DNA from 2 places in the Geodermatophilus normandii genome. Region 2 is predicted to be linked to the other one. Evidence: riboswitches for the same ligand, from Rfam matches in the RefSeq annotation. Region 2 holds a riboswitch; the other holds the start of a gene.

Region 1 (4,210 bases), 1.5 Mb from region 2:
CGTCCCGCTCGTCGTCGTGGCGCTGCTCGTCGTCATGGCGCTGCTCGCCTCCCTCGATCCCCCTGCACCGGTGACGACGCCGTCCCCGGGCCGGGATGACGCGGCGCGCCGGGACGCCGCCGTCGACGGGTCGGCGGTCACGCACGGTGTCCGGACGGGCGCTGACGCGGGCCGCCCCGGTCCATGACGCGGAGGTCCGGCGCCCGCGCGGCCCCGGCCCCGGCCCGCCGCGGGCCCGGCGCCGTCGCCGGCGTCCCCGCTCCCGTCATGCGGAGCGCGCCGGCGCCTCTCCTGTCCGTGGGCCGGTGCCGCCCCCACACCCGTGCCCCCGGCGGGGACGGCACCGGTTCGCGTGAACGGCGGGACCATCCCGCCGTGCACGCGCCCCGTCCGCCGGAGCATCGTCGTCACCGGGAACCGGGTCGTGTCCGCCCCGGTCGGGGTGTTGCTGGACGGAACTCGACTGCACCCCGATCCGGGCTCGCGAGCCCGGCCACATCATGGCTCGAAGACGACACAGGGGGTCCCGCCGGTCGGCGGAACCCCCTGTGGTTGAGCGCTGCTTACTGCAGGGCGACGGTCACGCCACCGGAGAACGCGGAGTCGTGCAGCTCGATGCCGCTGGGGGTCATGCCGGCCGGGACGTCGAAGACGACCTTGCTGTTGAGCGTGTTGCCGGGGTTGATCTCCTCGTAGAGCGAGGACGAGTCCTGCAGGTAGAAGGCAGCCTCGCTGTCGGCGCTGAACTCCTGGCCCTCGGCGTTGAGCAGGGTGGCGTTCTCACCGAAGAAGCCCTGCGCCTCACTGCCGATGTTGCTCACCGTCACGTCGACGATGCAGAACTGCCCCTGCGCTTGCGTGCTGAGGTACTCGTCGCCGAGCTCGGTCTGCGAGCAGTCGACGCCGTTGACGACGAACTGGAAGTCGCCGTCGGCCGCCGGCTGACCGATGCCGACGGCGCTGGCCTCGGTGGCGTCCCCGGAGTCGGCGCTGGCCGCGCCGTTGTCGCCCGGAGCCTCGGCTGAACCGGTGTCGGCACCGCCGCCCTTGTTCGCGTTGACGCCGATGATGATGACGACGATCGCGGCGAGGACGAGGAACCAGGCCTTCTTGTAGAACGGCTTCTTCGGGGCAGGAGCAGGCACGGGCTGCTGCGGGAGCGGCGGAGAGTAGGTCATCGGATCCCCCGGGGGTGAGAGCCCGAGAAGCGGGGGTCGCTGCACATGTCTGCTGCACCGCCACCGGGCGTGACACACGGGACAGTGACACGGCCGCGTCCCGGAACGACCCATATCGGTACGGAGTCGTCCTCAGCACTCACAGGTGTCTCATGCGCAGCGGCGGAAACGGAGGTCACGAAGCCGGGGACGCACCGCGGCCCCCGTCCCGGAAGGGACGGGGGCCGCGGTCGAGCGTGCGGGGTCAGTACCCGCGACCGGTCGGTCGCGTGCCGCCACCCTTGTTCTTGGCCTGGTAGTCCCGGATGAACTGCTTGATCTTCGCCTGGTTCTGCGGCTTCCGGAGCTCCTGGACGACCTTCGCGGCGACGCCCGAGGCGATCACGTTCCTCAACATGCCCATGGGGGTGCTCCCTCCTCTCGACTGCTCCAACGGGTGCCCCGACAACGGGCGGGCCAACCGTCGAGATCCCGGCGACCTCCGCGGGCGTGGCGGGCCGCTGACCCGGAGTGCGGGCGCACCGTCTCGTCCTTTCTCGTCGGGCCCGGCGTGTCCGTGCCGCCCGGGCGGCCGCCGGCCGGGTGCTGCGCCGCCGTCCGTGGTGGTGACGGTGGCGTGTCGGATCCGCGGCCGGCGTCAAGTCGGGAGGCCGGGCCCGGGCGTGGCGCGGCCTCGGTCCGGTGGAGGGGCCCGCAACCGCTCCCTACCGTCGTCGCGGACCGGCCGGGGCCCTCGTCACCACCCGCGTGACACCCGCCGGACACGCCGAACCGGATGCCGGCACCCAGCCGGTACCCGGGCCGGGGACCCACCGCAGTCCTGGGGTGGAGCGCGATCCGTCGCGCCGGGCGACTCCCCCGTCCGAACCCGTCAGCTAACCCGGTAGGCGGCCGTGGAGAACAGGAGAACCGTCGTCGATGACGACCACTCGCACGTCCCTCGCTCGTCGCTCGTTCCGCGGTGTCGCCGTCGCCGCCATCGCCGGGGCCGGCATCGCCCTCTCGCCCCTCCCCGCCTCCGCTGCTGCAGGGGGCGTCGGCACCACCGCGACCGTGGCCGCCGCCCCAGCGCCTGCTCCCAACGGCGCGGCCCAGATCGCCGTCGACACCGCCCTGGCCCAGCGCGGTGACATGTACGTGTACGGCGCCGCCGGCCCGAACACGTTCGACTGCTCCGGGCTGACCAGCTACGCCTACAAGGCCGCGGGCATCACGATCCCGCGCACCTCGAAGGCCCAGTCGACGTTCGGCACCCCGGTGGCGAAGGCCGACCTCAAGCCGGGCGACCTGGTGTTCTTCTACAGCCCCGTGTCGCACGTGGGCATGTACATCGGCAACGGCCAGATGGTGCACGCCTCGACCGCCGGCAAGCCGGTGGCCGTGGTCAACCTGGACTCGATGCCGAGCTACGCGGGCGCACGCCGCGTCGCCTGACGCACGCTCTCGACGGCGCCCCGGCCCTCGTGGCCGGGGCGCCGCCGTGTCAGGTGGGCAGGGCCTTCCGACGGCGGGTGAGCGCGCGGCGCAGGTCGGTCCTCGGGACGTCGCGGAGGTTGAGGGGCGGGTCGGCGAGCTCGAGCAGCCGCTCCTCCCCCGGCGCCACCGACTCGATCGGCAGCGGGAGGACCGCGACCCGCAGGTGCCGGTGCATCCAGCCGGTCAGCTCCTGCCCGTCGACGGCCGGACCGCCCTCCGGGGACAGGCAGGCGCTCAGCGTGAGCCGGAAGGTGGAGAACTGCCGGCGGCCACCGAGGTGCATCGTGGCGATGCGGCCCCACAGCGTGTTGCTCGACCGCACGCCGCTCGGCCGGATGCCCCCGGCGCGGCCCGCGTAGACGAGGCCCGGCACCACCTCGTGCCCGAGACCCCGGGTCAGGTCGGCCGCGCCCTGGTCGTCGGCCCACCAGCTGTAGAGCCCCGGCTCGTTGCTCGCGGCTCGGCCGGCGGCGAGGAAGTCTGCGGGCGTCGCGGCGTTCAGCGCGTCGAGGAGCGGGGTGACGCTGGGGACCTCGCTCCGCCAGCTCTCCGTCCGCTCGCTCGTCCGGAAGCCCAGCTCTCGCAGGGCCCGGTGGGCAGCCCGGGTGGTGACGCGGCTCCGGTCGCCAGCGACCGCAAGGGTCACCACCTGTCGCAGCGGCCAGCGGACGCCGTCGACGTCGACCCAGTGCGTGCGGACCGCCCGTGGCACGTGGCCGTGCAGCGCCGCCCTCAGGGCCGTGGCGTCGTCGAGTTCCATCCCGGTCGCCCTACCCACGAGGTCGTCGACAGCTTCTGCTCCTGACCGATTAGCGCTTTGACCTGCGGTTTCAGGTTGAGGGGACCACTGCGGTGGCGTACAATTCGTACATGTGTTCGGGTGATCCAGGGAGCGGTGACGTCCTCGACGGCGTCGCCGCGCTGGTCGCCGAGCGCAACCGGATCGACGCCGCCCTGGCCCGCCGGGTGCGGGCGGCGGAGCTGTCGCAGGCGCCCGAGCGGGACGGGCAGCGGTCGATGACCTCCTGGCTGCGCGGGCACTGCCGGCTCTCGGGTTCCGAGGCGTCGCGGCTGGTGCGCAACGGGCGGGCGCTGGCGCACCTGCCCGCCCTCGCCGAGGCGCACGACGCCGGCCTGGTGTCCGCCGAGCAGGTCGCGGTCACCGCACGCGCGGTCACACCGGCACGGCTGGCCGCCGCCGCGGAGCAAGGCGTGGACCTGGCAGTGATCGACGCCGTCTTCACCGGGATCGCGGTCGAGCAGCCGCACACCGACCTGGTGACGGTGGTGCAGCGCTACTGCGACGACCTCGACCCCGACGGCCCCGAACCCGACCCCACCGAGGGCCGCTCGCTGACGGTGGTCACCCACGCCGACGGGTCCCGCACCCTCCACGGCTGCCTGGACGCCGTCGGCGGGGAGAAGTTCACCGTCGCCCTGGAGTCCTTCACCCAGGCCGACCGCCCGGCCGGCGACGAGCGGACCCGCGCCCAGCGCCTCGGTGACGCCCTCGTGCAACTGGCCGACAACGCGCTGGCCGCCGGCAGCCTGCCGAC
Region 2 (4,210 bases):
CAGCGCCGACTTCAGCGCGTTGGCCAGCTGCAGCCGGTGCAGCGCGGTGCCGAGCACGCCGACCAGGATCACGCCGAGCGCCCCGCCGAAGTAGCCGCCGTAGACGGTGGCGAGGAACAGCGCGAGATGGAGCCACCACGGGTCGCGGGCGGTGCCGTCGTCGCGGTCGCGCAGCCGGCGGGTCAGCAGCGGCTGCACGGCCAGCAGCAGGCTCGCCAGCAGCACCAGCACCGGGACGACGACGTCGAAGGCCTCGCTGGGCGTGGTCAGCAGCAGCACGCTGCCGGCGGTGCCGCCGAGGACCGACACCGCGCCGAGGCGCACCAGCCGCTCGCCCTGGCCGGCGTACTCGCGGCGGAACCCGGCCATCCCGCCGAGGTAGCCGGGCCACTGCGCCACCGAGTTGGTGACGTTGGCCGCCACCGTCGGCAGGCCGAGTGCCACGAGGGTGGGGAAGAGGACGAGCGACCCGCCGCCGGCGATCGAGTTGATGACGCCGGCGCCGAGGGCCACCGCGGCCGCGATGAGCAGGTCGGCGGCTGACACGGAGCGGCAGCCTACGGTGACGCCGTGCGCCTCCCCGCCCCGGCGACCTGGCTGGCCGCCGCCCTCGGCGGCTCCGGCGTGCTGCACCTGGTGCGGCCTCGGACCTACGAGTGGCTGGTGCCGCCCGAGCTCGGCGACGCCCGGGCGTGGGTGCTCGGCAGCGGCGTGGCCGAGGTCGCCGCGGCGGCACTGCTCACCGGGCCGCCGACCCGGCGAGCCGGGGGGTGGGCGGCGGCCGGGCTGCTCGCCTCGTTCCTGCCGGCGCACCTGCACCACGTCCGCCTCGCGCGGGGGCGGCCGGCGTTCCTGGCGGCCGCCGCGGTCCGGCTGCCGCTGCAGGCGCCGATGATCGCCGCCGCGCTGCGGGTGGCCCGCGGTCGCTGACGCCGGTCGATCAGCGGCCGCGGGTGGGGACCGGGTCGGGCCCGGTCGGCCGGGCGCCGTCCACCCGGCTGCGTCCCGAGCCCGCCGCCGCGCGCCGACGCCGGGCACACTGCCCGCATGGCCGATCCGCTGCCCGACGACTGGGAGCGCGCGCTGGTCGTCGTCGCCCACCCCGACGACGTCGAGTACGGGTGCGCGGCCGCCGTCGCCACGTGGACCGCGGCCGGACGCGACGTCCGGTACGTGCTGGCGACCAGTGGCGAGGCCGGCATCGCCGGGCTGCCGCCGGAGGAGGCCGGGCCGCTGCGGGAGCGCGAGCAGCGGGCCGCGGCCGCGGTGGTGGGCGTGTCGGTGGTCGAGTTCCTCGGCCACCCCGACGGCCGGCTGACCGAGGGGACGGACCTGCGCCGGTCGCTCGCGGCGGCGATCCGGCGGCACCGGCCGCACCTGGTGGTGACGATGCACCACGGCGACACCTGGACGCCCCCGGGCGCGGCGGTCGGCTACTGGAACAGCGCCGACCACCGGGCGCTGGGCCGCTGCGCGCTCGACGCGGTCGGCGACGCGGCCAACGAGTGGATCTTCCCGGAGCTCGCCGCCCAGGAGCCGTGGCGGGGCGTGCGGTGGACCGCCGTCGCCACGCCGGTCGGGGTGACGCACACCGTCGATGTCACCGACGTCGTCGACCGGGCGGTGGCCTCGCTCGCCGAGCACCGCCGCTACCTCGAGGCGCTGTCGGACGAGCCGGTCGAGGAGCAGGCTCGCAAGCAGGTCGACATGGCGACCCCCGAGCTGGACGGCCGGCGCGTGGCCGGCTTCGCCCTCTACGCGGGGTGAGGGGACGCGGCCCCGGGGGACCCGGGGCCGCGTCCCGGTCGATCAGGGGTTGAAGCTGACGTGCACGTGGTCGTAGTGGTTGGCGGTGACCGACCCGCGGTCCTCCATCGCCCGCCAGCCGGAGCCGCCGATGATGAAGATCCGCTGCTGCCAGATGACGTACTCGACGTTGAACCGCGCGGCGTTGTCGATGACGTACTGGGCGACGGCGTTCCCCTTGGCGGAGTCCGCGTAGACCATGAAGTCCGCGGCCAGCTGCTGGGTGGGCGAGTGCCCGGGCCGGGTCAGGACCGTGGACACCCCGAAGGTCGAGGTGACCTCCGCGACGACCGGGCGGACGTGCGCGGCCCAGGCGCTGTAGGCGGTCGAGGTCGGCGTGGGCTTGCCGGTGAGGTCGGTCGACACCGCGACCACCGCGGTGGCGGCGGCCGCCGCCGGGGCCGCCGCGGCTGCGGGAGCCGCGGCCGCGGCGGGGGCTGCCGCCGGAGCGGCGGCCGGCGCCTCGTCCCGGTCGTGGGACCAGCCGTGCGACCAGTCGGAGCGGTGGCCGTCCCACCGGCCCTCGGCCTGGGCGACGGACTGCCCGGAGAGACCGAAGGCGAGGGCGAGGGCGCCGACCGTGACGGTGCGGCGGACGGTGCGGGATGAGCTGTGCGAAGGCATGACGAGGAGAGCTCCTGACGTCGGTTCCGTGCGGCGCCGCCGTGTGTTCAGCGGTCACCGTCACGTGAGTGGGGCGGAAGCCCCCGGATGGGACGGCCGGGCGGGCGACCGGGCGGCGGGCACCTGCTGGAGGGCAGGCCGACGCGAGAGCGGTCGCGGTCCGGCTCGGGATGCGCGGCGACCGGCGTTCGTGCGCGGGTCGCGGCGTCCGTCTCTGAGGGGGTGCGGGCGCGCCAGGGCAGGCGCCTACGGCGCACCCCGTTGCGGTTCTCCGTTCTCCCATGGCCGCCTACCGGGTCAGCTGACGGGTTCGGGCGGGGATGCGCCCTACCCGCTCCCGAGGGAGCGGGACTCACCCCAGTGGTTCGGTGGGTCCCCGGCTCGCGGCCACGGATGGTCACGACTCGGCGGCATCCGGTGCGGCTCCCCCCGGGTGGAGGCGGTGACGACCGACCGGACCCGGCAACCGTAGGTGGGTTACGGAATAGTCACAACGCGGACCGGGCAGTTCCGCTGTGAAGGGTCCGTAGACTGCGGGCACGACGGACGAGTCGGCCGGGCGGTCGCGTCGGCGGGGGAGACCCCGTCGCCGAGGAACGTCCGGGCTCCACAGGGCAGGGTGGTCGCTAACGGCGACCCGGGGGAACCCGCGGGACAGTGCCACAGAGAACAGACCGCCGGCGGTGCCTCTCCGGAGACACGGCCGGTCAGGGTGAAACGGTGGTGTAAGAGACCACCAGCGCACCGGGTGACCGGTGCGGCTCGGTAAACCCCACCCGGAGCAAGGTCGAGAAGGGACGGCGGGAACGTCGTCCTGCGCAGGCGTTCGAGGGCTGCCCGCCCGAGCCTGCGGGTGGACCGCTCGAGCCCGCCGGCAACGGCGGGCCTAGATGGATGACCGCCCATCGGGAGGCCGCGAGGCGCCCGAGGACAGAACCCGGCGTACAGGCCGACTCGTCCGTCGCCCCTCGTCTGACCTGCCTTTTCAGGTCCGGCGGGGGTCCCCGTTCCTCAGATGTTCCTCAGCCGCGGGAGCCAGTACGGCGCCCACCACGGCCCGCCTGAGGACGAGGACCCGGACGTGTCCGCACCCGTTGCGCGCGGCCGCCGGCAACGAGGGCGGACTTGAACGTCTCGTATGGGAGGCTGCGATCCAGCGTCGGCCCGAGCAGGAGGCACGTTGGCCAAGTACCGGCGGCGGGGGCATTGGCGACGTGGTCGAAACGGGACCATGCACTGGGTCTCTGCGCACGACGTCACACGAGGGTCCTCGGGCAGGCAGAGCTCAAGCTCCTACTCGACGAGCTGGTTCACGCAGGACCACCATCCAGCCCCGCCGCGACCCGCCACGGTCCGCTATCCGGCACTGCCCTACTCGGCTCGCTGGCTGAGGCCCAATGCTCGCTGCCCCGTGTGCGGCGCAGCCGTCTACTTCTGGTCGAACGCGGCCGGCAGTCGGGTCTACTTCGACGAGATGGGACCGCCATGGCCGAAGCACCCGTGCACTGACGTTCGAGCTGGCTTCGCTTGGGCCGCCGGCCCGCAGGCGATCTATCGCACGCGGTCGACCCCGGAGGCGCCGGCGACCGCTGGTGACTTCCGCGGGCGGTACGCCGCGAAGCCCGCCCAGGCATACGAGATCCTCAAGGCTGTTCGTGACAGCTGGTCGACGAGGCTGCATGTCCGCCGTGTTGGCTGGCTCCGGCGGCGCGTCATCTTCGCCATCCCGTACCTATTGACGCCGCTCCCTGGCCAGCTGGTGTTCGTTGCTGATGGGCGA

The links. Region 2 has a riboswitch for cyclic di-AMP ahead of JD79_RS22810 (VldE C-terminal domain-containing protein). Riboswitches for the same ligand answer to the same signal wherever they lie in the genome.
Region 1: linked by a shared signal. The riboswitch ahead of JD79_RS13335 (C40 family peptidase) and the one ahead of JD79_RS22810 (VldE C-terminal domain-containing protein) in region 2 are both predicted to bind cyclic di-AMP.

The regions. Positions count from the first base shown of each region.
Region 1 is NZ_QGTX01000001.1:2,727,668-2,731,877, reverse strand. It holds gene JD79_RS13345 (hypothetical protein) at 1-36, opposite strand, end outside; gene JD79_RS13340 (DUF4352 domain-containing protein) at 564-1,178, opposite strand; gene JD79_RS22660 (hypothetical protein) at 1,423-1,581, opposite strand; cyclic di-AMP (ydaO/yuaA leader) riboswitch at 1,951-2,084, shown strand; gene JD79_RS13335 (C40 family peptidase) at 2,097-2,612, shown strand; gene JD79_RS13330 (GIY-YIG nuclease family protein) at 2,662-3,414, opposite strand; gene JD79_RS13325 (HNH endonuclease signature motif containing protein) at 3,525-4,210, shown strand, end outside.
Region 2 is NZ_QGTX01000001.1:4,178,691-4,182,900, reverse strand. It holds gene JD79_RS20195 (sulfite exporter TauE/SafE family protein) at 1-546, opposite strand, end outside; gene JD79_RS20190 (DoxX family protein) at 571-930, shown strand; gene JD79_RS20185 (PIG-L deacetylase family protein) at 1,048-1,767, shown strand; gene JD79_RS22810 (VldE C-terminal domain-containing protein) at 1,810-2,430, opposite strand; cyclic di-AMP (ydaO/yuaA leader) riboswitch at 2,702-2,850, opposite strand; RNA gene rnpB (RNase P RNA component class A) at 2,978-3,391, shown strand; gene JD79_RS20165 (hypothetical protein) at 3,842-4,210, shown strand, end outside.